3 regions of the Mesorhizobium sp. WSM4823 genome follow, and region 1 is predicted to be linked to each of the others. Evidence: predicted binding sites of a transcription regulator. Region 1 holds the regulator's gene; each other region holds the start of a gene.

Evidence for each region. The regulator PhoB, encoded in region 1, activates phosphate uptake and scavenging genes when phosphate is short. The targets are predictions, from matches to a motif close to TGTCATNNANCTGTCAT.
Region 2: olsB (l-ornithine N(alpha)-acyltransferase) is a predicted target of PhoB. The motif match lies at 4,539-4,555, and genes of this name have one in related genera.
Region 3: AC0L26_RS29470 (RNA degradosome polyphosphate kinase) is a predicted target of PhoB. The motif match lies at 6,149-6,165, and genes of this name have one in related genera.

The regions. Positions count from the first base shown of each region.
Region 1 covers NZ_JBVVQL010000003.1:195,147-202,584, forward strand. Annotated here, with positions in the region: gene AC0L26_RS09595 (ATP-binding cassette domain-containing protein) at 1-197, opposite strand, end outside; gene AC0L26_RS09600 (sugar ABC transporter permease) at 209-1,540, opposite strand; gene xylF (D-xylose ABC transporter substrate-binding protein) at 1,702-2,742, opposite strand; gene AC0L26_RS09610 (ROK family protein) at 3,010-4,257, shown strand; gene phoB (phosphate regulon transcriptional regulator PhoB) at 4,548-5,237, opposite strand; gene phoU (phosphate signaling complex protein PhoU) at 5,254-5,958, opposite strand; gene pstB (phosphate ABC transporter ATP-binding protein PstB) at 5,996-6,811, opposite strand; gene pstA (phosphate ABC transporter permease PstA) at 6,825-7,438, opposite strand, start outside.
Region 2 covers NZ_JBVVQL010000010.1:117,419-124,856, reverse strand. Annotated here, with positions in the region: gene AC0L26_RS22910 (TrmH family RNA methyltransferase) at 1-491, shown strand, start outside; gene lspA (signal peptidase II) at 500-1,000, shown strand; gene acuI (acrylyl-CoA reductase (NADPH)) at 1,053-2,042, shown strand; gene AC0L26_RS22895 (hybrid sensor histidine kinase/response regulator) at 2,152-4,440, shown strand; gene olsB (l-ornithine N(alpha)-acyltransferase) at 4,619-5,494, shown strand; gene grpE (nucleotide exchange factor GrpE) at 5,591-6,226, opposite strand; gene AC0L26_RS22880 (hypothetical protein) at 6,466-6,702, shown strand; gene AC0L26_RS22875 (fatty acid desaturase) at 6,849-7,438, shown strand, end outside.
Region 3 covers NZ_JBVVQL010000020.1:29,582-37,019, forward strand. Annotated here, with positions in the region: gene fumC (class II fumarate hydratase) at 1-1,087, shown strand, start outside; gene AC0L26_RS29455 (DoxX family protein) at 1,230-1,652, shown strand; gene AC0L26_RS29460 (DoxX family protein) at 1,802-2,224, shown strand; gene ppx (exopolyphosphatase) at 2,252-3,784, opposite strand; gene AC0L26_RS29470 (RNA degradosome polyphosphate kinase) at 3,784-5,985, opposite strand; gene AC0L26_RS29475 (zinc-finger domain-containing protein) at 6,304-6,549, shown strand; gene AC0L26_RS29480 (FAD-dependent monooxygenase) at 6,566-7,438, shown strand, end outside.

The DNA.
Region 1 (7,438 bases):
TGGCCCGAATCGCGCTTATAGGCGCCGGACAGGATCTTGATCAGCGTCGACTTGCCGGCGCCGTTGTGACCGAGCAACGCCACCACCTCGCCCGGGAAGAGATCGATCGACGCATCGTCGACGGCGCGAATGCCGCCGAAGGCAATCGAAATGTTGCGCATATCGATCAGTGGCGTGGGAGCAGTCGTGTCAGCCATAATCGCCTTCCTTAAACGCGCTTGCGGTAGACGGTGTCGAGCCAGACCGCGATCACCAGGACGGCACCGACGACGACGCTCTGAAGCGGTGAATCGATGCCGAGCAGCACCATGCCGGACTGCAGCGACTGCATCAGAAGCGCGCCCAGCATGGCGCCGAGCACTGTGCCGGAGCCGCCGGCCAGCGATGTACCGCCGATGACGGCGGCGGCGATGACCAGCAACTCGTCCAGCGTACCCAGCGCATTGGTCGACGCATTGAGGCGAGCCGATGCAATCGCCGCGCTGATTGCGGCCAGCACGCCCATGATCATGAACACCTTCATCGTCACCCAGCGCGTGTTGATGCCGGCGAGCTCCGCCGCTTCCGGATTGCCGCCGATGGCAAAGACATAGCGGCCGAAACGCGTACGCTTGGTAATGAATGTCATGACGATGCCGACTGCGACCGCGATCAGCACCGGTATGGCGATGCCATGGGCGATGAACAGCCCGCCTTCGGGGACGGTGATGCCGTTCCGTTGGGCGTATTGGCGAACGATGCCGACCGGCCAGGGATAGGAATTGGCGATCCAGACGGCGCCGAGGATGGCGGCGCAGGCAACAACACCAAGCAAGCTCTCCGCCCAGACGGGGCGCAGTGGAAATTTGAACCGCTTGCGCTGCGACCGGCCGTTGAGCAGCATGAAGGCGACGGCCATACAGGCCAGAATGCCGACGATCCAGCTTGCGGTTGCGCCGATCGAGCCACGCGGCCCGCCCCCCATGAGCTGGAAGGTGGCGTCGAGCGGCGCGACGGTGCGCCCGCTGGTCATCAGCCACGCCATGCCGCGCCAGATCAGCAAGCCGCCCAGCGTCACAATGAAAGCCGGAACCTCGAGATAGGCGATGATGAAGCCCTGGAGCGCGCCGATCATGAGGCCGAGCACCACGCCGGCAGCAAGTGCGATGATCCATATCCAGGGATTTCCAACCTGAAATCCCAAGACGCGGATGAGGAATTCGGCCTGGGCCACGCCCATCACCATGCCGATCACGCCTTCGACGGAGCCGACCGAAAGATCGATGTTGCGCATTACGATGACAAGAACCATGCCGGTCGCCATGATCGCGACCGAGGAGGTCTGCACCGACAAGTTCCAGAGATTGCGCGGCGTGAGGAAAAGCCCGCCCGACAGGATGTGAATTCCAACCCAGATGACCAGCAGCGCGCCGACCATACCGAGCATGCGTATATCGAGCTCGGTTGCCTTGAGGAACCGCCCGACTGCGCTGAGCTCGGATTCGCGCGCCCGGTCTTCGGCCGTGTTGGCCACCGGTGAGTTGGATGCCGTGTCGGTCATGATGTCCTCCGACCGGGTTGCCGTCTGGCGCGGATGCCGGAACAGGATGCTATTTGCTTTCCCCAGTCATTTAAAGCGGAAGTCATTTGAAGTGGAAAGCCTCTCGAAAAACGCCGCGGCCTGACAGCCGCGGCGTTCGTTTCCCTGCGAAGTTGTCCAGATCAATTGCAGGCCGCAACGCTGCCTGCGGCGACGCCTGCACAGACTTCGTCCTTCTTGATCCAGCCGGCGTCGATGACAACGTTGAGATTGTCTTTGGTGATGGCAATCGGTGTCAGGAACAGCGACTTGACGGCATTGCCGCCCGGCGTGGTGAAGTCCTTGACGCCCGCAATGTCGGTCATCTGCTTGCCATCGGCCAGCTGCGAAGCGATCTCGGCAGCGTTCTTGCCGAGCTCGCGCGCGTCCTTCCAGACCGATACGGTCTGTGTGCCGAGCGCGATACGGTTCAGCGCCGCATGATCGCCGTCCTGACCCGATACCGGGACGGATCCGGCCAGGCCTTGCGCCGTTAGTGCCGCGACGACGCCGCCGGCGGTGCCGTCATTGGCGGCAACCACCGCGTCGACCTTGTTGTCGTTGGCGGTCAGGAACTGTTCCATGTTCTTCTGGGCATTGGCGGGAAGCCAGCCGTCCGTATAGGCCTCGCCGACATTCTTGATCTTGCCGCTGTCGATGGCATCCTTGAGCACTTCCATGGAGCCGGCGAACAGGAAATCGGCATTCGGATCGGCGCCGGAACCCTTGATGAAGACGTAGTTGCCCTCCGGCTTTACCTTGAACACTTCGCGGGCCTGCATGCGGCCGACTTCCTGGTTGTCGAAAGTCAGATAGAACACGTCCTTGTTCTCGATCAGCCGGTCATAGCCGACGACCGGAATGCCTTCGTCCAGGGCCTTCTGCACCGCCGGCCCGATGGCCGAGGCATCCTGCGCCAGGATGATCAGTGCATTGGCGCCCTGCGAGATCAGGCTTTCGACATCGGTCAGCTGCTTACCGGGATTGGACTGCGCATCGGCTGAAATATACTTGTCGCCGGCGGCCTCGATCGCCGCCTTCATGGCGGCTTCGTCGGTCTTCCAACGCTCTTCCTGGAAATTCGACCACGAAACGCCAATGACCTTGTCCTTGGCCTGTGCGACCGATGCGAGCGTCAGCGACATGGCGACCCCCGCCAGAATGGCGGCTGTGAATCTTTTCATGATATTCCTCCCTGCACCGCGTGCGGCGCGACCAGACTGACCCGAGGGTCGGCACAAAGGCTCTATTTTTTCGAGCCTCGAAAAAACACTGATCCAACGCCGAAGCGCTGTCAACATCAATTCTGATGGATTTTGATGGCTTTCCGGCTTTTTTTCGAGCCTCGGAATAAACCGTGACAGCGGCTTCTGCTTCTGCCACTATTTGTCCGACATTATCGACGGCTTCCGATTTATGAGTCGCCGCGGTGACAGGGAGGAAGCAACAGGATGTCGGTTGGAATCCGTCATGACGATTTGCGCCGGCGCAACCGGGCGATGGTGATTTCGGCCGTACGCCGGGCCGGCCAACCATCGCGAACCGAGATCGCGGCAACCACCGGCCTCAGCCATTCGACGATATCGGCGATCTGTTCAGACCTGATCCAGGAAAGCATCCTGACCGAGAGCAGGGCGAGCGAGGCCGTTTCGCTGAAACGCGGCCGGCCGCAGGTCGGCCTCGGCCTCAATCCGGAAGCGGCAGCGGTGTTGGCCGTCGTGTTGTCGCTGAATTTCCTGTCGGTCGCCGTCATCGATTATGCCGGACAAGTCGTCGCCGAGGAACAGCGCCGGCTGGACACGCTGACCATGTCGCGCGACGAGCTGATCGGCGAATGTGTCGCCATCGTCCGGCGACGGCTCGAAGATCCCGGCCTCGACGTCCAAAGCGTCGCCCGCATCGCACTGGCGATCCAGGGTATTACCGATTCCCATGCGCGCGCCATGTTGTGGTCGCCGATCACGCCGCAAACGAACATCGCTTTCGCCGACATTCTTGAACGCGAATTCGGCATCCCGGCCATCATGGAAAACGACTGCAACATGATGGCCGTGGCGCTGCGCTGGCGCGACCCGGATCGCTACCGCAACGATTTCATCGCCATCCTGCTCTCACACGGCATCGGTATGGGGTTGGTGTTGAAAGGCGAATTGTTCACCGGCACCCATTCCTCAGGCGGCGAATTCGGCCACATGATCCATCGGCCGGGCGGCGCGCTTTGCCGCTGCGGACGGCGCGGCTGCGTCGAAGCCTATGCCGGGAACTACGCCATCTGGCGCAATGCAAGGCAATTGAGCGAGAATGCCGAACCGGTCGCCGATGTCAGCGATGCCGACATGCGGGCATTGGCGGCACGGGCGCGCGAGGCGGACGGACCGGAGCGCGAAGCCTACCGCAAGGCCGGCGAAGCGCTCGGCTTCGGGCTAGGCAGCCTGTTCGCGTTGATAGATCCAGCGCCGGTCGCCATGGTCGGCGCCAGCGCTGCCGCCTTCGACCTGATCGAGCCGGCCCTGCGCGAAGCCATCGCCCAGACCGCCGGCGGCCAGCATTCGGGTTCCATTTCCTTCGACACCGAGCCGAACGAATTGCCGCTGATCCGCGAAGGCTGCGCCATGCAGGCGCTGAATTTCGTCGACCAGGAGATTTTCGCGCCGGGCGCGCAAGGAAAGTCCGGCACGAGCAGGAAGGACGTGGCCTGAGTTGACCCGAAAGAGCGCGCGAATTCCTAACTTCGTCATCCCTGGGCGAAGCAGGAGCGAAGCTCCGTCGCGGAGACCCTGGGATCCATGCCGTAACCTTAGCCGAGGAGTGCAGCGGAGCAGAATTCTGGATCGCAGCAGCGCACTTAAGTCGCCGCATGGATCCTGGGGTCTGCGCCGCGTCGCTTCGCTCCTTGCTCCGCCCCAGGATGACGAGTGAGGAGCGTTTCGGCTAATCGCAGAGCATGCGATCCGCACGCCCGACCTGTCAGAACTTACGCGCCGAGGAACTAATCTTCCCTGATCGCATAGCCCGCGCCGCGGATGGTGCGGATGACATCGGGCATGCGACCATTGTTGACCGCCTTGCGCAACCGCCCGACATGGACGTCCACCGTGCGTTCATCGATGTAAATCGTCTCGCCCCAGACATTGTCGAGCAACTGGCTGCGCGAGAAGACGCGACCGGGGTGCCGCATCATGAATTCGAGCAGCCGGAATTCGGTCGGCCCGAGCCGGATCTCGCTCTTCTTGCGGTAGACCCTGTGCGATTCGCGATCGAGCATGATGTCGCCGACCTTCAGCACGCTGGACAGCACTTCCGGCTTGGCGCGGCGCAGCAGCGCCTTGACCCGGGCCATGAATTCCGGTGTCGAGAACGGCTTGACCAGATAGTCGTCGGCCCCGGTCGAGAGGCCGCGCACCCGGTCGCTCTCCTCGCCGCGCGCGGTCAGCATGATGATCGGCAACCGCTCGGTTTCGGGACGCACCCGAAGACGCCGGCAAAGCTCGATGCCGGAAACTGCCGGCACCATCCAGTCGAGCACCAGAAGATCGGGCACGTTTTCCTGCAGCCGGATTTCGGCCTCGTCGCCGCGTGTCACCACCTCGACCTGATAGCCTTCGGATTCCAGATTGTAGCGGAGGAGGACGCCCAGCGGCTCTTCATCCTCCACCACCATGATGCGCGGCGCGATCATCGATCGGTCACCCCCGTCATGTCGCCGGCGCCGTCGTCGTTTCGTCGAGCTTCGGGCGATCCGCCGGCAATTGCTGTCCGGTCACGACATAGTAGGCGTTTTCGGCGATGTTGGTTACATGATCGCCAATACGCTCGAGATTCTTGGCGCAGAACAGAAGATGCGTGCAGGCGGTGATGTTACGAGGGTCCTCCATCATGTAGGTCAGGAGCTCCCGAAAAACCGCCGTGTATTTGACATCGACCTTCTCGTCGGCGGCGCGTAGTTCCTTCAACGCGTTGGCGTCTCGCGACACGTAGTGCTCGACCACGCCACGGAGCTGTTCGAGAACGAGATCCGCCATTGCGTCGATACCATGCGAGAGATTACGCGGCGTGGCGCTCTGTCCGACTGCGCTGACCCGCTTGGCTATGTTCTTGGCCAGGTCGCCGATGCGCTCCAGATCGCCGGCCATCCGGATTGCGCCAACCACGGCGCGCAGGTCTTGCGCCATCGGCTGCCGCTTGGCGATCAGTGTGATCGCGCTGTCGTCGAGCTCGCGCTGCCGGGCATCCATGATGGCATCGTCCGAGACGACGCGCTGCGCCATCGCATTGTCTGACGCGAGCAATGCGCGGATCGACGCAGCTACCATCGCGGCGGCAAGCTCGTCCATGTCACGGATCAGCCTGTCGATGTGTTCCAATTCCTCGTCGAAGGAGGCGACGGTATGTTCACCCATGATGCTGTCCTCGTGTTCGAATTCGCCGCCGGACCGCTCAGCCGAACCGGCCGGTGATGTAGTCCTGGGTGCGCTTGTCGTCGGGGTTGGTGAACATCTTGTCGGTCGCGCCTTCCTCGACCAGATAGCCGAGATGGAACATCGCCGTTCGCTGCGACACGCGCGCTGCCTGCTGCATCGAATGGGTGACGATGACGATCGTGTAGTTTTGACGCAGCTCGTCGATCAGCTCCTCGACGCGGGCGGTGGCGATCGGATCGAGCGCTGAGCAGGGCTCGTCCATCAGGATCACTTCCGGCGACACCGCGATGGCGCGCGCGATGCACAGGCGCTGCTGCTGTCCGCCGGAAAGGCCGGTGCCCGACTCGAGCAGGCGATCCTTGACCTCGTTGAACAGGCCGGCCTTCTTCAGGCTCGATTCGACGATGCCGTCCAACTCCGCCTTGCTCCTGGCCAGACCGTGAATGCGCGGACCGTAGGCGACGTTTTCGTAGATCGACTTCGGAAACGGGTTCGGCTTCTGGAACACCATGCCGACGCGAGCCCGCAGCTCGACGACGTCGATTTTCGGGTCGTAGACATCCTCGTTGTCGAGCGTGATCTTGCCGCTTACCCGTGCGATGTCGATCGTGTCGTTCATTCGGTTCAGGCAACGCAGAAAGGTCGACTTGCCGCAACCCGATGGGCCGATCAACGCCGTCACCTGGTTCTCGCGGACATCGAGATCCACGTCGAACAGAGCGCGCTTCTCGCCATAATGAACAGAGACCTTTTCGCCCTTCATCTTGATCGAAGGTTCGTTGGTTCCGCTATTCAGTTTCTGTTCGACGCTGGCTTCCGTCATGATGTTCATATCCTCTAACTCCTTACCAGCGCCGCTCGAAGCGCCTGCGCAGTATCACCGCTATGGCATTCATGATGACCAAAAACACCAGCAAAATCAAAATCGCCGCCGAAGTCTTCTGCTGGAATCCAGCTTCCGGGAAATCGGCCCACATGAATATCTGCACCGGCAGGATCGTCGCGGGATCGGTGAAGCCGCCGGGAATGTCGACAATGAAGGCGACCATGCCGATCATCAGCAACGGCGCGGTTTCGCCCAGCGCATGCGCCATGCCGAGGATGGTGCCGGTCATGATGCCCGGCATCGCCAGCGGCAGGACGTGATGGAATACGGTCTGGACCTTGGACGCTCCGATGCCAAGAGCTGCCTCGCGGATCGACGGTGGCACCGCGCGCAGCGAAGCGCGTGAGGCGATAATGATGATCGGCAGGGTCATCAATGCCAGCACCATGCCGCCGACCACCGGGGCCGAGCGCGGCAGGCCGAAGAAATTCAGGAATACGGCAAGTCCAAGCAGGCCGAAGACGATCGAGGGCACCGCCGCCAGATTGTTGATATTCACTTCGATGATCGTCGTCAGTCGATTCTTGGGTGCAAATTCCTCAAGATAGATCGCCGCCGAAACACCGATCGGGA
Region 2 (7,438 bases), on a different contig from region 1:
GCGCTCACGACGGCGACGTCTGGGTGGCGCTCGATCGTGTGCGCGACCCCGGCAATCTCGGAACCGTCATCCGCACCGTCGATGCCGTCGGCGCCAAGGGCGTCATCCTGGTCGGCGACACCACCGATCCTTTTTCCGTCGAGACCGTGCGCGCCACCATGGGCTCGATCTTCGCCGTGCCGGTCGCCAAGGCGACGCCGGAAACCTTTCTTGCCTGGCGAAAAAGCTTTCCCGGTCTCGTCGCCGGCACGCACCTGAAGGGCGCGGTCGACTACCGTTCGGTCGACTTTTCCAAAGGCCCGGTGCTGCTGATGATGGGCAACGAACAGCAGGGCCTGCCAGACAGCCTTGCCGAAAGCTGCGACAGGTTACTGCGGATTCCACAAGCCGGGCGGGCCGATTCGCTTAATCTCGCGGTGGCCACCGGCATTATGCTGTTCGAGATCCGGCGTAGCGCGCTGAAACTTGCCCCGGAGGACGCCAAACCGTGACATCCCAAATGGTGAAATCCCAAACGGCAAAATCATGGTTCCCCTACGTCCTGCTGGTCGCCGCCGCGGTAGCGCTCGACCAGTGGGTCAAATACCTGGTCGAGACCGGCCTCGCCTTTCAGGAAAAGGTCGATCTTGTGCCGTTCCTGGCATTGTATCGCACCTACAATACCGGCATTGCCTTCTCGATGTTTTCGTCCTTCGGCGACACCGGCCTGGTGGTCATCGCCACTTTCGTCGTCGCTTTCGTGCTCTATCTCGCGGCCCGCACTCCGCCCGGCCACGTGCTGACCCGCATCGGCTTTGCGCTGATCGTCGGCGGCGCGCTCGGCAATCTGTTCGATCGCGCTACCTATGGTCACGTGATCGACTACATCCTGTTCCACACCCCGGTATGGTCCTTCGCCATCTTCAACCTCGCCGACGCCTTCATCGCGATCGGCGCGGTGCTGGTCGTCTTCGACGAACTCATCGGTTGGCGGCGGGAGCCCGAGCCCTCCGGCGATTGACCTGGCCTTCCGCCGCCATACAGTGCCCATTCGAAAAGCCCGAGGAGAAGACATGCCGGAAACCTTCAAAGCCATCCTCGTTTCGCGCGACGCCGAGAAGAAACAGTCGGTCGCAGTGACCGACCTCACCGAAGCCGACCTGATGGAAGGCGATGTCACCGTCGCCGTCGAGGCAACGACGGTGAACTACAAGGACGGCCTCGCCATATCAGGCAAGGCCCCGGTGATCCGCCGCTGGCCGCTGGTGCCGGGCATCGATTTCGCCGGCACCGTCATCTCGTCTTCCCATGTCGACTGGCGCAAGGGGGACAAGGTCATATTGAACGGCTGGGGCGTCGGCGAGACGCATTTTGGCGCCTATGCCGAGCGCGCCCGTATCAAGGGCGACTGGCTGGTGCCGCTGCCTCAGGGCATCAGCCCCCATGATGCCATGGCGATCGGCACCGCCGGCTACACCGCCATGCTTTGCGTCATCGCGCTGGAACGGCACGGCATCGTGCCCGATCGCGGCCCGGTGGTGGTGACGGGCGCGGCCGGCGGCGTCGGCTCGGTCGCGGTCTCGATCCTGTCCAGCCTCGGCTATCACGTCATCGCCTCGACCGGCCGCAGCTCTGAAAGCCCCTATCTAATCGACCTCGGTGCGGCGGAAGTGATTTCGCGCGACGAGCTTGCCCGGCCGGCAAAGCCGCTTGCCAAGGAACGCTGGGCCGGCGGCGTCGACGCGGTCGGCAGTCACACGCTGGCCAACGTCCTTTCGATGACCTCCTATGGCGGCGCCGTCGCCGCCTGCGGCCTGGCCGGCGGCATGGATCTGCCGGCGAGCGTCGCCCCGTTCATCCTGCGCGGCGTTTGTCTGCTCGGCATCGATTCGGTGACGGCGCCAAAAGCGGTCCGCATGGAGGCGTGGCGCCGCATCGGCACGGACCTCGACCTCCAGAAGCTCGCCAGCCTGTCCACGACCATTGGCTTCGACGGCATCATCGACGCCGCGCACGACATCGTCGACGGCAAGATCCGTGGCCGCGTGGTGGTGGACATGTGAGTTCTGTTGTCTGCAGTTTTTGCACGAAAGGACGTCAAAACCGCGCGACTGCTAAAATTCGAACGAACTGCCGCAATTTTCCATAATCTCTGTCTGCCAAGGAATCCGCATGGTCACGGAACCCGGCATCAGGCAAACGGAGAGCGCTGAAAACGTTGACGGGATTCGCCCCGAGGCGCCAAGGCGCCAGCATATCGCAGCGCCGCCACTGGCGCCCGAACTGCCCGCCGCCAATCGTGATGGCCTGCCGTTCCTGACGCTCGTCGCCATCGTCGTGCTGGCAGGCCTGTCGCATCTGACCGGAGCGCCGATCTTCATCACCGTCGGCCTTTTGGCGACTGGCATGGCCGGCCTTGTCGTGCATTTGAATGCCAGGCGCACGGAGCGCCGCGCGGTTGCCCTCCTTGGCGAGACCACCGCTCGCAGCCACGCCGAGGTCGAGACCCTGGCCGACCGCATGTGGGAGATGCAGGAGAGCGAGGAGCGCTTTCGCGGGCTGATCGACGCCCTTGGCGATCTCATCGTCCACCGCGATCGTGACGGCCACATCGTCTATGCCAACAAGGTTTTTGCCGATCTTGTCGGCAGCGACCAGCGCGATCTTGCCGGCAGGACCCTGGCCGAACTCGGCATCGACGTTGGCATCGTTCCGGACGCCGCTTTCTCCGACCATGAATGCCTGAGCTCAACCGATGTCGCCATTAGCACGCCGAACGGGCCGCGCTGGTTCTCATGGATCGAACTGTCCGTGCGTGACAAGGAGAGCGGCGCCGCCTCGCATCGCGCCATCGCCCGCGACATCACCGCCCGCAAGCACGCCGAATCGTCGCTGATCACCGCCCGTGAGCGAGCCGAATACGCAAGCCAAGCCAAATCGCGCTTCCTCGCCACCGTCAGTCACGAGATCCGCACGCCGATGAACGGCATCATGGGCATGGCCAGACTGCTGGCGGACACCAACCTCTCGCCTGAACAACGGACCTATGTCGGCGCCGTGTCGACATCGGCCAGCGCGCTGCTGGCGCTGATCGAGGATCTGCTCGACTATTCCAAGATCGAGGCCGGCCGCTTCGATCCCGAACCGCAGCCAATGTCGGTGCGCGAGATCGCCGACAACATCATCGAGCTCTTGGCGGCGCGCGCCTTCGCCAAAAACATCGGCATTGGCTGCCATGTCGAGCCCGACGTGCCGCAGATGATATCAGCCGATCCGGGAAGGGTCCGGCAGGTTCTGCTCAACCTGATCGGCAACGCCATCAAGTTCACCGACAGCGGCGGCGTTTTGCTGAACGTCGCTCGCGCCCGCACCGAAACCACTGACCGCATATGCTTCAGCGTCACCGATACGGGTCCCGGCCTGAGCGAGGACGACCTGGAACGCATTTTCGAGGAATTCGAACAGGTCGATGGCTCGTCGACCCGCGCGCATGGCGGCGCTGGTCTTGGTCTTGCCATCTCCAAACGTCTGGTGATCGCCATGGGCGGCACGATTTCGGTATCGAGCCGGCTCGGTCACGGTTCCGAATTCGTCTTCGAAATCCCTGCAACATCGGCCACCGAAGCATCGCAGAACCGCCGGAATGCCCTGTCGAGCCGGCGCGCCGTGATCCTGTCGAAAAACGCCATCGAGGCCGACGCCATCGCCCGCACCATCCGCGCCAATGGCGGCATGGTCGATCTGGCCGCGACCGCCGCCCAGGCAGAACCCTTCGCCCAAGGCTGTGACGTGCTTCTGGTCGACGCGGCCATGGAAGAGAGCGACGGCAGGCTGCTCAAGCGCCTTCGCCAGAGCGGCTTTGCCGACTGCGAAGCGATCACGCTGATCGCACCGACCGACCGCGGTATGCTGGGCGAATTCCGCGCCAGCGGCTATACCACCTTCCTGGCAAGGCCGGTGCGTGGCGAGACGTTGCTGCGCGTGCTTTTGAGCAGTAGCGTACCCACCCTCGCCCAGCCACAGCCGGAAAAGCGCGACGCGCCATCCGTCCGTGCCATTGGCAGCCGCCAGCAGGGCCTGTCCGTGCTGATCGCCGAGGACAACGACATCAACGCCATGCTGGCCCGTGCCACGCTGCTGAAGGCCGGGCATCGCGTGAAGGTGGTCGCCAACGGCAAGGCCGCCGTCGAGGCCGTCACCGGCAGCGGCCACAAGCACCGCTTCGACGTGGTGCTGATGGACCTGCACATGCCTGTGATGGACGGGCTGGACGCTATCGCCGCCATCCGCCGGCACGAGGAGGAAACCGCCGTGCCGCCGGTTCCCATCATGGTGCTGTCGGCGGACAGTCAGGAAAAGACCCGCCATGCCGTGCTTGCCCATGGCGCCAGCGGCTTCGTCACCAAGCCGCTCGATCCCGACGCGCTTGTCCATGCGGTCGAAGGCCAGGTTGCTGCGTGATCCGCCGGGCTGCCCTTCTAAGCTTTCCCGGCGTAACATAGCCGGTTGAGGGATTACCCAGCCGACGAAGTATTGCCGGCAACGCCGTATCACGGTACTGTCACAATCCTGTTGCACCTACACCGTATCCCCGTGCCAAGAGGGATGGCTCGAAGGAGAATCACTCGTGCATACAGTTATGCCGGAATGTGACACTCGGCCGAACGCCAGCAGCGCATTGCTCGTTGGGCGGAACGTCGATGCCGTCATAAAAGGCGAAGCGCTCGGCCGCATCGGCAACCTTGAAGTGCGGCTCGCCCGCAACGAGGCCGAGGTCGCCGCCGCGCAGGAAGTGCGCTACCGGGTTTTCTATGACGAGCTTGGCGCCAGGAAGAACCTGTTCCAGGTGCAGGACCGCCGCGACGCCGACCATTTTGATCCGCTTTGTGATCATTTGCTGGTCTTCGACACCTCTCTGTCCGGTCCCGAGCACCGCCGCATTGTCGGCACTTACCGCCTGCTCCGGCAGGAAATCGCAACCGCCGCCGGTGGCTTCTATTCCGAGGGCGAATTCGAGTTGACCAAGCTCATCGCCCGCCATCCCGGCCAGCGTTTCCTCGAGCTCGGCCGCTCCTGCGTCTTGCCGGAATACCGCTCGAAGCGCACCATCGAGGCGCTCTGGCAAGGCATTTGGGCCTATATCAACCATTACGGCATCGGCGTGATGACCGGCTGCGCCTCGTTCCCGGGCACCGTGCCGGCGGCGCACGCCGAGGCGCTGACCTATCTCGCCCATCACTGCCGGACGAACTCGGCCTGGGATGTGCGCGCAGTCGCCGGGCGCTACTGTTCCATGGATTTGATGCCGATCGAGGCGGTCAATCCCAAGGCCGCGATCGCGGCGATGCCGCCGCTGGTCAAAGGCTATCTGCGCGTCGGAGCGCGCATCGGCGACGGCTGCGTCATCGACCGCGAATTCTCCACCGTCGATGTGTTCGTCGTGATGCCGGTCAAGGAGATCGGTGCCCGCTACGTCAACTACTATGGCGGGGAAGCCCAGCGTTTCGCCGCGTGAATGGTGAATGGTGAATAGTGAATGGCCGGTAGCACGAAGCCGTTTGGCTGCTGGACACTACTTTTGCCAACTACTCACTACTAACCATTCACCAATTTACGCATCCTTCTCAGCTTGCTCATTCACCGGCCCTGGCTCGACCGGAGCTTCGCTCGCCGCATGTTTGGGGCCGCCTTTGGCAACGCCGACCATAGCCGGCCGTAGCACCCGCTCGCCGATCGAATAGCCCGGCTGCACGACCTGGACCACCGTGTTGGCCGGTACTTCCGGATTGGGCACCTCGAACATCGCCTGGTGGAAATTCGGGTCGAATTTCTCGCCTTCCGGTTCGAGCTTCTTCACTCCGTGCCGCTCCAGCGCCGATAGCATGGCGCGCTCGGTGAGTTCGACGCCCTCGATCAGCGCCTTGAAACCGGCATCGCCCGACGCCTTGGCTTCGGCCGGGATCGCATCCAGCGCGCGGCGCAGATTGTCCGATACCGACAGCATGTCACGGGCGAAATTGGCAACCGCATAGGCACGCGCATCGTGCACGTCGCGGGCGGTACGACGGCGCAGATTCTCCATTTCGGCTGCGACGCGGAGCGCGCGGTCCTTCAACTCGTCGTTTTCCTTCAGCAGCCGCACAAGCGCCTCATAGTCGCCGTCGACGCTGCCTTGCGTGTGTTCGGTGGCAGCTTCGGTCGTTTCGGCTTCATCGGGCGCGCGTTCGTCTTTTGCCTGGTCGCTCATCGCCATTTCCCGTCATTTCGAATGGTGTGGATTTTGTGCCCGATATCGAGGTTTGGCGGCCAAAAATCAAGGGGCAAGCGATACTGAGGAGGAGGACTCGCGCTTCGACGGCGCATCATGAAGACCTTTCGATATTAATTCAAATTTTACTTTAATCGCCGGCTTTGCTTGCCAAGATGCTGCGATGGGGGAACCATTCGTCTGCCGGAAGAGTTTCGAAGCCGACACAGGATTTTGAAATGACAACCCGCAACAACGGCGACCGTAACAAAAATGGCGCCCGCAACAATGACGAAAGACGTGAAAGGCTCGCGGCCGGCATCAGGCGCCAGTTCGGCGCCGAGGCAACGAAGCGCTTTCTGCGCGCGCTGCCGGCGTTCCGGACGCAGAACGACATTCCCGATCGTTTCAAGGAATTGCTCGATCGCCTCGAAGGCATCGAAAGCAGCATAGCCGCCCGTGGCCGCAGGCGGTAGGCCAACACACTCGCCTGTCGTTGCGTGCCACCGGAACCCAAGCATGACTTTCCACTTTGCGGCTAGCGCGTCGCGCGACAATTACGCGCAGTAACTTGGCGTGATCGTTGCCTTGCGGCGACGGAATGGTCCGTCTATGCTTCCTGATGAACATGATTTCCCCCGAAGCTGTGGCGAACAGCAAACGTGCCTGGTTGAAGATCCTGGCGCGCTACAAAACACCCGACAGGCGGCGCAGCGCCGTCGAACTTGCCATCACCCTCATCCCCTTTGCCACGCTGTGGGCGCTGTCCTCGGCTGCCTATGCCCATGGCCATTGGTGGGGGCTGATCCTCATCCTTCCAACCGCCGGCTTTCTGGTGCGGATCTTCATGATCCAGCATGATTGCGGCCACGGCTCATTCTTCGCCAACCGCACGGCCGACGACTGGATAGGCCGCGGGCTGGGCATCCTGACCTTGACCCCCTACGATTGCTGGCGGCGTGCCCACGCAACCCATCACGCCAGCGCCGGCAATCTCGATGAGCGCGGCACGGGCGACATCAGGACGTTGACTGTTGCCGAATATCGGCAAATGTCCTGGCGTGGCCGCCTTGCCTATCGTCTCTACCGTCATCCGCTCGTCATGTTCGGCCTCGGCCCCATTTGGCTTTTCATCTTTGAGCAGAGACTGCCGGTCGGCATGATGCGAGGTGGACTCACGCCCTGGGTGTCGTCGATGGCCACCAACGTGGC
Region 3 (7,438 bases), on a different contig from region 1:
CAATATGAACGCCAACGAGGTGATCTCCAATCGGGCGATCGAGCTGCTGGGCGGCGTGCTGGGGTCGAAGAAGCCAGTACACCCCAACGACCACGTCAATATGAGCCAGTCGTCGAACGATACCTATCCAACGGCCATGCACATCGCCTGCGCGGAGCGCATCGTGCACGACCTGCTGCCGGCGCTGAAACATTTGCATGCGGCGCTCGAGGCCAAGACCAAAGCTTTCGCCCACATCATCAAGATCGGCCGCACGCATACGCAAGACGCGACGCCCCTCACCCTTGGCCAGGAATTCTCAGGCTATGCAGCGCAGGTCGCCTCGTCGATCAAGCGCATCGAGATGACGCTGCCCGGCCTGCAGGAACTGGCACAGGGCGGCACCGCCGTCGGCACCGGCCTCAATGCGCCGGTCGGCTTTGCCGAAAAGGTGGCGGCGCGCATCGCTGACATCACCGGCATCGGCTTCATCACCGCGCCGAACAAGTTCGAGGCGCTGGCGGCCCATGATTCCATGGTGTTCTCGCACGGCGCCATCAATGCCTGCGCCGGCGCCCTGTTCAAGATTGCCAACGACATTCGTCTGCTCGGCTCCGGTCCGCGCTCCGGCCTTGGTGAACTGTCGCTGCCGGAAAACGAACCCGGTTCGTCGATCATGCCGGGCAAGGTCAACCCCACCCAATGCGAGGCGTTGACGCAGGTCTGCATCCAGGTGTTCGGCAACAATGCGGCTGTGACCTTCGCCGGCAGTCAGGGCCATTTCGAGCTCAACGTCTACAACCCGCTGATGGCCTATAATTTCCTGCAGTCGGTGCAGCTGCTCGCCGACGCCTCCATCTCCTTCACCGACAATTGCGTCGTCGGCATCGAGGCGCGGGAAGACAACATCAAGGCTGCCCTCGAGCGTTCGCTGATGCTGGTGACGGCATTGGCGCCGACCATCGGCTACGACAACGCCGCCAAGATCGCCAAAACCGCGCACAAGAAGGGTACGACCTTGCGCGAGGAAGCGCTGGCCACCGGGCTGGTTACCGAAGCCGACTACGATCGCTTGGTGCGGCCGGAGGACATGACACATCCCGGGTGACGCCACGTCATCCCGGATGATTTTTGCGTTGATCGCAAAAACGTTACTACTGTGAACGATCTGTAACCAAATCTGCATCTTTGGTGAACAGTCGACCTGCTCTATCTCAACGGCACTACAACCCCTTCCGGAGAGAGTCACCATGTCCACCAACACATCCGTTGCCGGTTCCGGCACCGTTTCCAACGCCTCGGCCACCATCCTGCTTGGCCGCGTCCTGCTTTCAGTCATCTTCGTGCTTTCCGGTTTCGGCAAGCTTACTGCGATCGCCGGCACCGCCGGCTACTTCGGCAGCATGGGCCTGCCGATGCCGACCGTAACGGCTGTTGTCGTCGGCTTGCTCGAGCTGCTCGGCGGCCTTGCTATACTGATCGGTTTCCAAACCCGGGTCGTTGCCTGGGTGCTGGCGGTCTTCACAGTCGCTACCGGGCTGGTCGCCCACACCGGCTGGGCCGATCAGATGCAGATGATCAGTTTCATGAAGAACCTGGCGATTGCCGGCGGCTTCCTCGTGCTGGCTTCCTCGGGAGCCGGCGCCTATTCGGTCGACGCCAAGCGCGGCTGACGCAAGCTAAATAGCTGTTGCAGCAAGGGGCGCGGAATTTTCCGTGCCCCTTTTTCGTTGTAGGTTTATGCCCGTCGATCTGCTGGCCGGAACTTTGCTAGCATCGGCCCTCGGCAAAGGCCAATCGGTCGCCAAGATCGGAGCTGACGATGCCCCGCAATGCGCTGCTTCTGCTTTCCCGTCTTCTGCTCGCCGCCCTGTTCGTTCCGTCCGGCCTCCACGCGCTTAGCGACATTGGCGGCACATCAGGCTATTTTGCCGGCCTTGGCCTGCCGCTGCCGACACTCGTAGCCTGGGCGACGGGCCTATTCGAGCTGATCGCCGGACTGCTCATTCTCGTCGGCCTCAAGACGCCAATCGTGGCACTCCTGCTTGCCGCCTTCTGCATCGCGGCAGGCGTCATCGGCCATTATGGCCAGGGCGGCGACGATCCGACGCTGACCTTCATGCATTCACAGATGCTGATGAAGGACATCGCCCTATCAGGCGGTTTTCTGGCGCTGGCGATGGCAGGTGCCGGCGCTCATTCGATCGACGGGCGGGCGTTTGGGACCGGTGCCGACGCAACTTGACGAACCAGGCTACTAGACTGAGCCAGATTACTTGGCTGGCGCGCTTGACCCGCCCTCGACTGCCAGCACCAGCCGGCGATTGGTGACCCTCGCCAGTTGCGCCAGGCGCCCGGCCGGCCGCTCACCGTAAAGATCGGACAAAGAGGCCGGCAACACCAGCGCCAGCACACCATTGCCACGGCTCTCCCATTTCAGCCGCGGCATGACGCCCGGCATCGCCGCCGTCAGCACGTAGACGACGCGCATCACCGCGGCCAGTGCGCGGGCGCGCTCGAGGTAGCGCGGCGTCGCCAAACCCCGGATTTCCGGAGCGGCTTCGTTGAACAAGCCTTCGTGACGAAACAGATTGACAAGCGCCAGGAAGGCTCGCCCGGGGTGGTCGACGCCGATGAAGGAGGCATGAGCGATGATGTTGAGCGACTGCTTGCCGCGATATTCGGGATGCGCGCGCCAGCCGATGTCGGCAAGCAGACAGGCGGCCTGGCGATAGCGCCTCTCATCGTCGGTTTCGTCGATACCAAAGGCGGCAAAGGCCTTGCCCGTCCACTCGACAAGCTCATGCGCGTGGGCGACCGAGCGCGAGCGCAGCCGGGCGAGTTCCTCCGAGGCCGAGATCAGCGGATCCGCCTTCTGCTCGGCTTCGTCGAGCAGCGAATAGAGAAAGCCCTCGCGCACGCCCAGCGCCGAGACGATGATCTTGGACGGCTGCATCGCCGCCATGATCTCCTGAAGCACGATGGCGCCATAAGGCAGCAGCGAGCGGCGATTCTTCGACACGCCCTCGATACCCTTCACCTTCTCGATCTCACCCTTGGCCACCTGCTTAAGGAAGTTGGCAGCGCTGTCGATGCCGATCTCGTAGTGGTGCATGACTGCCAGCGGATAGTTGGTCATTTCCATGTGCAGCCGGGCGAGGTTTCGCCAGGTGCCGCCGACCGCGTAGAATGGCCTGCCCCGCCCGCCGCTCAGGAGCTTTGCTTTCGCGAGTTCGTCGCGCGCTATCTTTCCCGCCTGAGCCAGAGAGCTCTTCGCCATGTCCTGCAGGCGCAGGCCCCCCAGCGGCAGCGTGATGCCGTCGCCGATCGTCTCGCCGTCGACGTCGACCAGTTCGAGGCTGCCGCCGCCGAGGTCGCCGGCGATGCCGTAGGCCGGATGGAAGCCGGAAATGACGCCAAGCGCGGAATAATGAGCTTCCTGGCGTCCGCTCAGCACCTGGACCTCGGTCTTGAGCACATCTTCGGCGCGGTGGATGAAATCGGGGCCGTTGATCGCCTCGCGGGCGGCGGCGGTCGCCAGCACATACATATGCTCGGCGCCGGCCTGCTCGGACAGCGCGCGGAAACGGCGAAACTCGTCCATCGAGCGGGTCACCGCCTCGGGGTCGAGCTTTCCGGTCGAAACGATGCCGCGGCCCAGGCCAGCCAGCATCTTTTCGTTGAACAGCGTGGTCGGCGAGCGCGACAGCCCCTCATAGACGACAAGACGGATCGAGTTCGACCCGATGTCGATGATGGACAGCGGTCGGCGGTCCTGAAGCCGGCCCTGGGACGCTGAAATCATCAGCCGGACGCTGCGCCGTTTTTCTTGCGGCGCTTGAACTGCGCGATGCGCTTGGGCGCATGCGATTTCAGCGCATCGCCCCGTCCGGAAAGGCTCGGATTGGTCATGAAGTATTCCTGCGCGTTGAACGGTTCCTCGCCCTCCTCAAGCACGGCGCGCCGGGAGGTTCCGTCAGCCAATACGTCGAAACTTTGCTGGTTGTCCATGATGTTGCCCAGCATGATCTGGCCGAGAACCTGTTCATGCACAGTTGGATTGGTGATCGGCACCATGGTCTCGACGCGGCGATCGAGATTGCGCGGCATCAAATCGGCCGACGAGATGTAGACGACAGCCCCGTCTGACGGCAGTCCATGGCCGTTGCCGAAACAGTAGATGCGGCTGTGTTCGAGGAAGCGGCCGACGATCGACTTGACCCTTATGTTTTCCGACAGGCCCGGCACCTGAGGCCTCAGGCAGCAGATGCCGCGCACGACGAGATCGATCTCGACGCCGGCGCGGCTGGCGTCATAGAGCGCGTCGATGATGGTCGGGTCGACCAGCGAATTCATCTTCATCCAGATGCGGGCCGGCCTGCCCTCCAGCGCATGGGCAATCTCGTTCGAAATGTGCTTGAGGATGCGTTTGCGCAGCGTGAAGGGCGAGATGGCCAGCCGCATCTCCTCGGTCGGCTCGGCATAGCCGGTGATGAAGTTGAACAGCTGGGCGACATCGCGGGCAATCGTCGGATCGGTGGTGAAGAACGACAGGTCGGTGTAGATGCGCGCGGTGACCGGGTGGTAGTTGCCGGTGCCAAGATGGACATAGTTGCGCAGCTTGCCGTCCTCGCGCCGCACCACCAGCGACATTTTCGCATGGGTCTTCAGTTCGAGGAAGCCGAAGACGACCTGAACGCCGGCGCGCTCGAGGTCGCGGGCCCAGCGGATGTTGGCTTCCTCGTCGAAACGCGCCTTGAGCTCGACCAGGGCCGTAACCGATTTGCCAGCCTCTGCGGCGTCGACCAAAGCGCGCACGATCGGGCTGTCGTTCGAGGTGCGATAGAGCGTCTGCTTGATCGCCACCACTTCCGGATCGGCCATCGCCTGGCGCAGGAACTGCACCACCACGTCGAAAGATTCGTAGGGGTGATGGACGATAATGTCCTTCTCGCGAATGGCGGCGAAACAGTCACCGCCGTGCTCGCGGATGCGTTCGGGAAAGCGCGGATTATAGGGCCTGAATTTGAGATCGTCGCGGGCGATGGCGACGATCTCTGAAATCTGACTGAGCGCCAGCGGACCGGTAAGCACGCTGATGCGGCTCGAAGAAACGCCAAGTTCGCCGGCGACGAAGTCGCGCAGTTCGGCCGGCATCAGCTTGTCGAATTCGATGCGGATGACCGAGCCACGGCGGCGGCGCTTCAGCGCCGTCTCGAACAGGCGCACGAGATCCTCGGACTCCTCCTCGACCTCGATGTCACTGTCGCGGATGATGCGGAACGTGCCGGAGCCCTTGACTTCATAACCGGGGAAAAGCTTGCCGATATAGAGGCCGACCGCCTCTTCCAGCGGAATGAAGCGGATATGGTGCTTGCGGTCGGGCAAGCGGATGAAGCGCTTCAGCGCCACCGGCAGACGCAACAGCGCACTCATCTCCTCGCCATTTCTGCGATGGCGCAGCTGCAGGGCCATCGAGAAGCCGAGATTGGGAATGAACGGAAACGGATGTGCCGGATCGATCGATAGCGGCGTCAGCACCGGAAACACCTGCTCCTGGAAATGATCCTCGAGCCAGGTCTTCTCATCCTTGGTCAGCGCATCGCGGCTGATGCTCTCGATGCCTTCCTTGTCGAGCAGCAGCATCAGCGCGGAAAGGCTGTTCTGCTGATCTTCCTGCAGACGCTCGACCTCGCGCAGCAACTGTTCCAGCTGCTGTTCGGGGGTGCGGCCGTCCGGGCTCTTCAGCGTGATGCCTTCGCGGACCTGGCCGGCGAGGCCGGCGACGCGGACCATGAAGAACTCGTCGAGATTGGCGGCCGAAATCGACAGGAAGCGGACACGCTCGAGCAGCGGATGATTGGCGTTCAGCGATTCCTCGAGGACGCGGCGGTTGAATTGCAGCCAGGAAAACTCACGGTTGACAAAGCGGTCCGGGTTGCCGCCCTCTGGGCTCGCCACCTCCACAGTGGTGAATTCGCTCTGCACCGGCTTTAGTTCGTTCATGGTTCCTGCTCGTTTCGCACCCGCTGGCCACAGCGTCGCGCGTCATTCCGGGTACGCAAAGGACGCTCTACCACTTTTAAGCTACGCATGATCCCCGACGAAACCGAATTCGATTTTCGCGGCCATGCCTTAACCGGCTTAGCTTATCCTGTGACAGGCTTTTACGACAGTTTGATTTCATCGATCTTGCAAAGAGACGGGTTATGATCCAGATGCAATCCAGGTACAGCGCAGCGCGTCCCTTGGACGCGCAAAGGAAGCGGTAGAATTTTGATCTTGCGCGTGATCCGGGTCATGCGGCAGATGTAGGAGACGACGATGGCAGGCGGTTCCATTCCCCATTTCCAGAACGATGCGGGCTATGCGGCGATCGACATCGGCGTCAAGGAATTCATGTGCACCGGCGCCAACCCGCCTTTCGACCATCCGCATGTGTTTCTCGACATGGGCGACGACAATGAAAAGGTCTGCCCCTATTGCTCGACGCTTTTTCGCTATTCGCCAAAGCTGAAGGCGACGGAAACGCAGCCTGCGGGATGTCTCTATATCGACCAGGCCGCCTGAAGCGCACGCCATCCCTATGGACGACACCCGGTCTCGGCAGGTCGTCATCGCCGGAGCCGGCGTCGCCGGACTGACTGCGGCGCTGGCATTTTCCGAGCGCGGCTATCTGGTGCGGCTGTTCGAACAGGCGCCGCGCCTGGAAGCGGCCGGCGCCGGCATCCAGCTCTCGCCCAACGCGACGCGCATCCTTCGCCAGTTCGGTGTGCTCGAGCGGCTGCGGCCGGCGACGGTGCGGCCGGAGGCGGTCGTGCTCAAGGACGCCGCCACGCTGCGCGAGCTGGCGCGAGTGCCGCTTGGCGAAGCAGCCGAAAGGCGCTGGCAGGCGCCTTATCTCGTCGCTCATCGGGCTGATCTGCAAGACGCGCTGATGGCGCGCCTTGCCGAACAGCCTGATATCAGTCTTGTCACCGGCGCGCGCGTCGGCGGCATTGCCGCGGGACCGCGCCATACCACGGCAACAGTCGAGATTGCCGGCAAGACAGTCGAAGCCGACGGCTTTCTGCTGATCGGCGCCGATGGCGTCTGGTCGGAGGTCCGCGCTTTTGGCGGGGTTGCGGCCAGAAGCCGGTTTTCGGGCGAGCTTGCCTGGCGCGCTACGATCAGCGCAGACAGTGTCGCGGGCGAAGCTTTTACGGCGATCGGCGCCGCCGATTGCGTGACCACCTTCCTGCATCCCGGCTTCCACCTCGTCGCCTATCCGGTCAGCAACGGTGCGGCGTTCAACCTGGCTGCCTTCACCAGGGGCGAGATCATCACCGAGGGCTGGTCGGGTCGCGCCGATCCCGAAATCCTCGCCGGCGCCATGCGTGGCACGGCGGCAGCACTGGCCCGGCTTGTCGAGGATGCCGGCCCGTGGACCGCATGGCCGATCCATACGGTCGACCAGGCA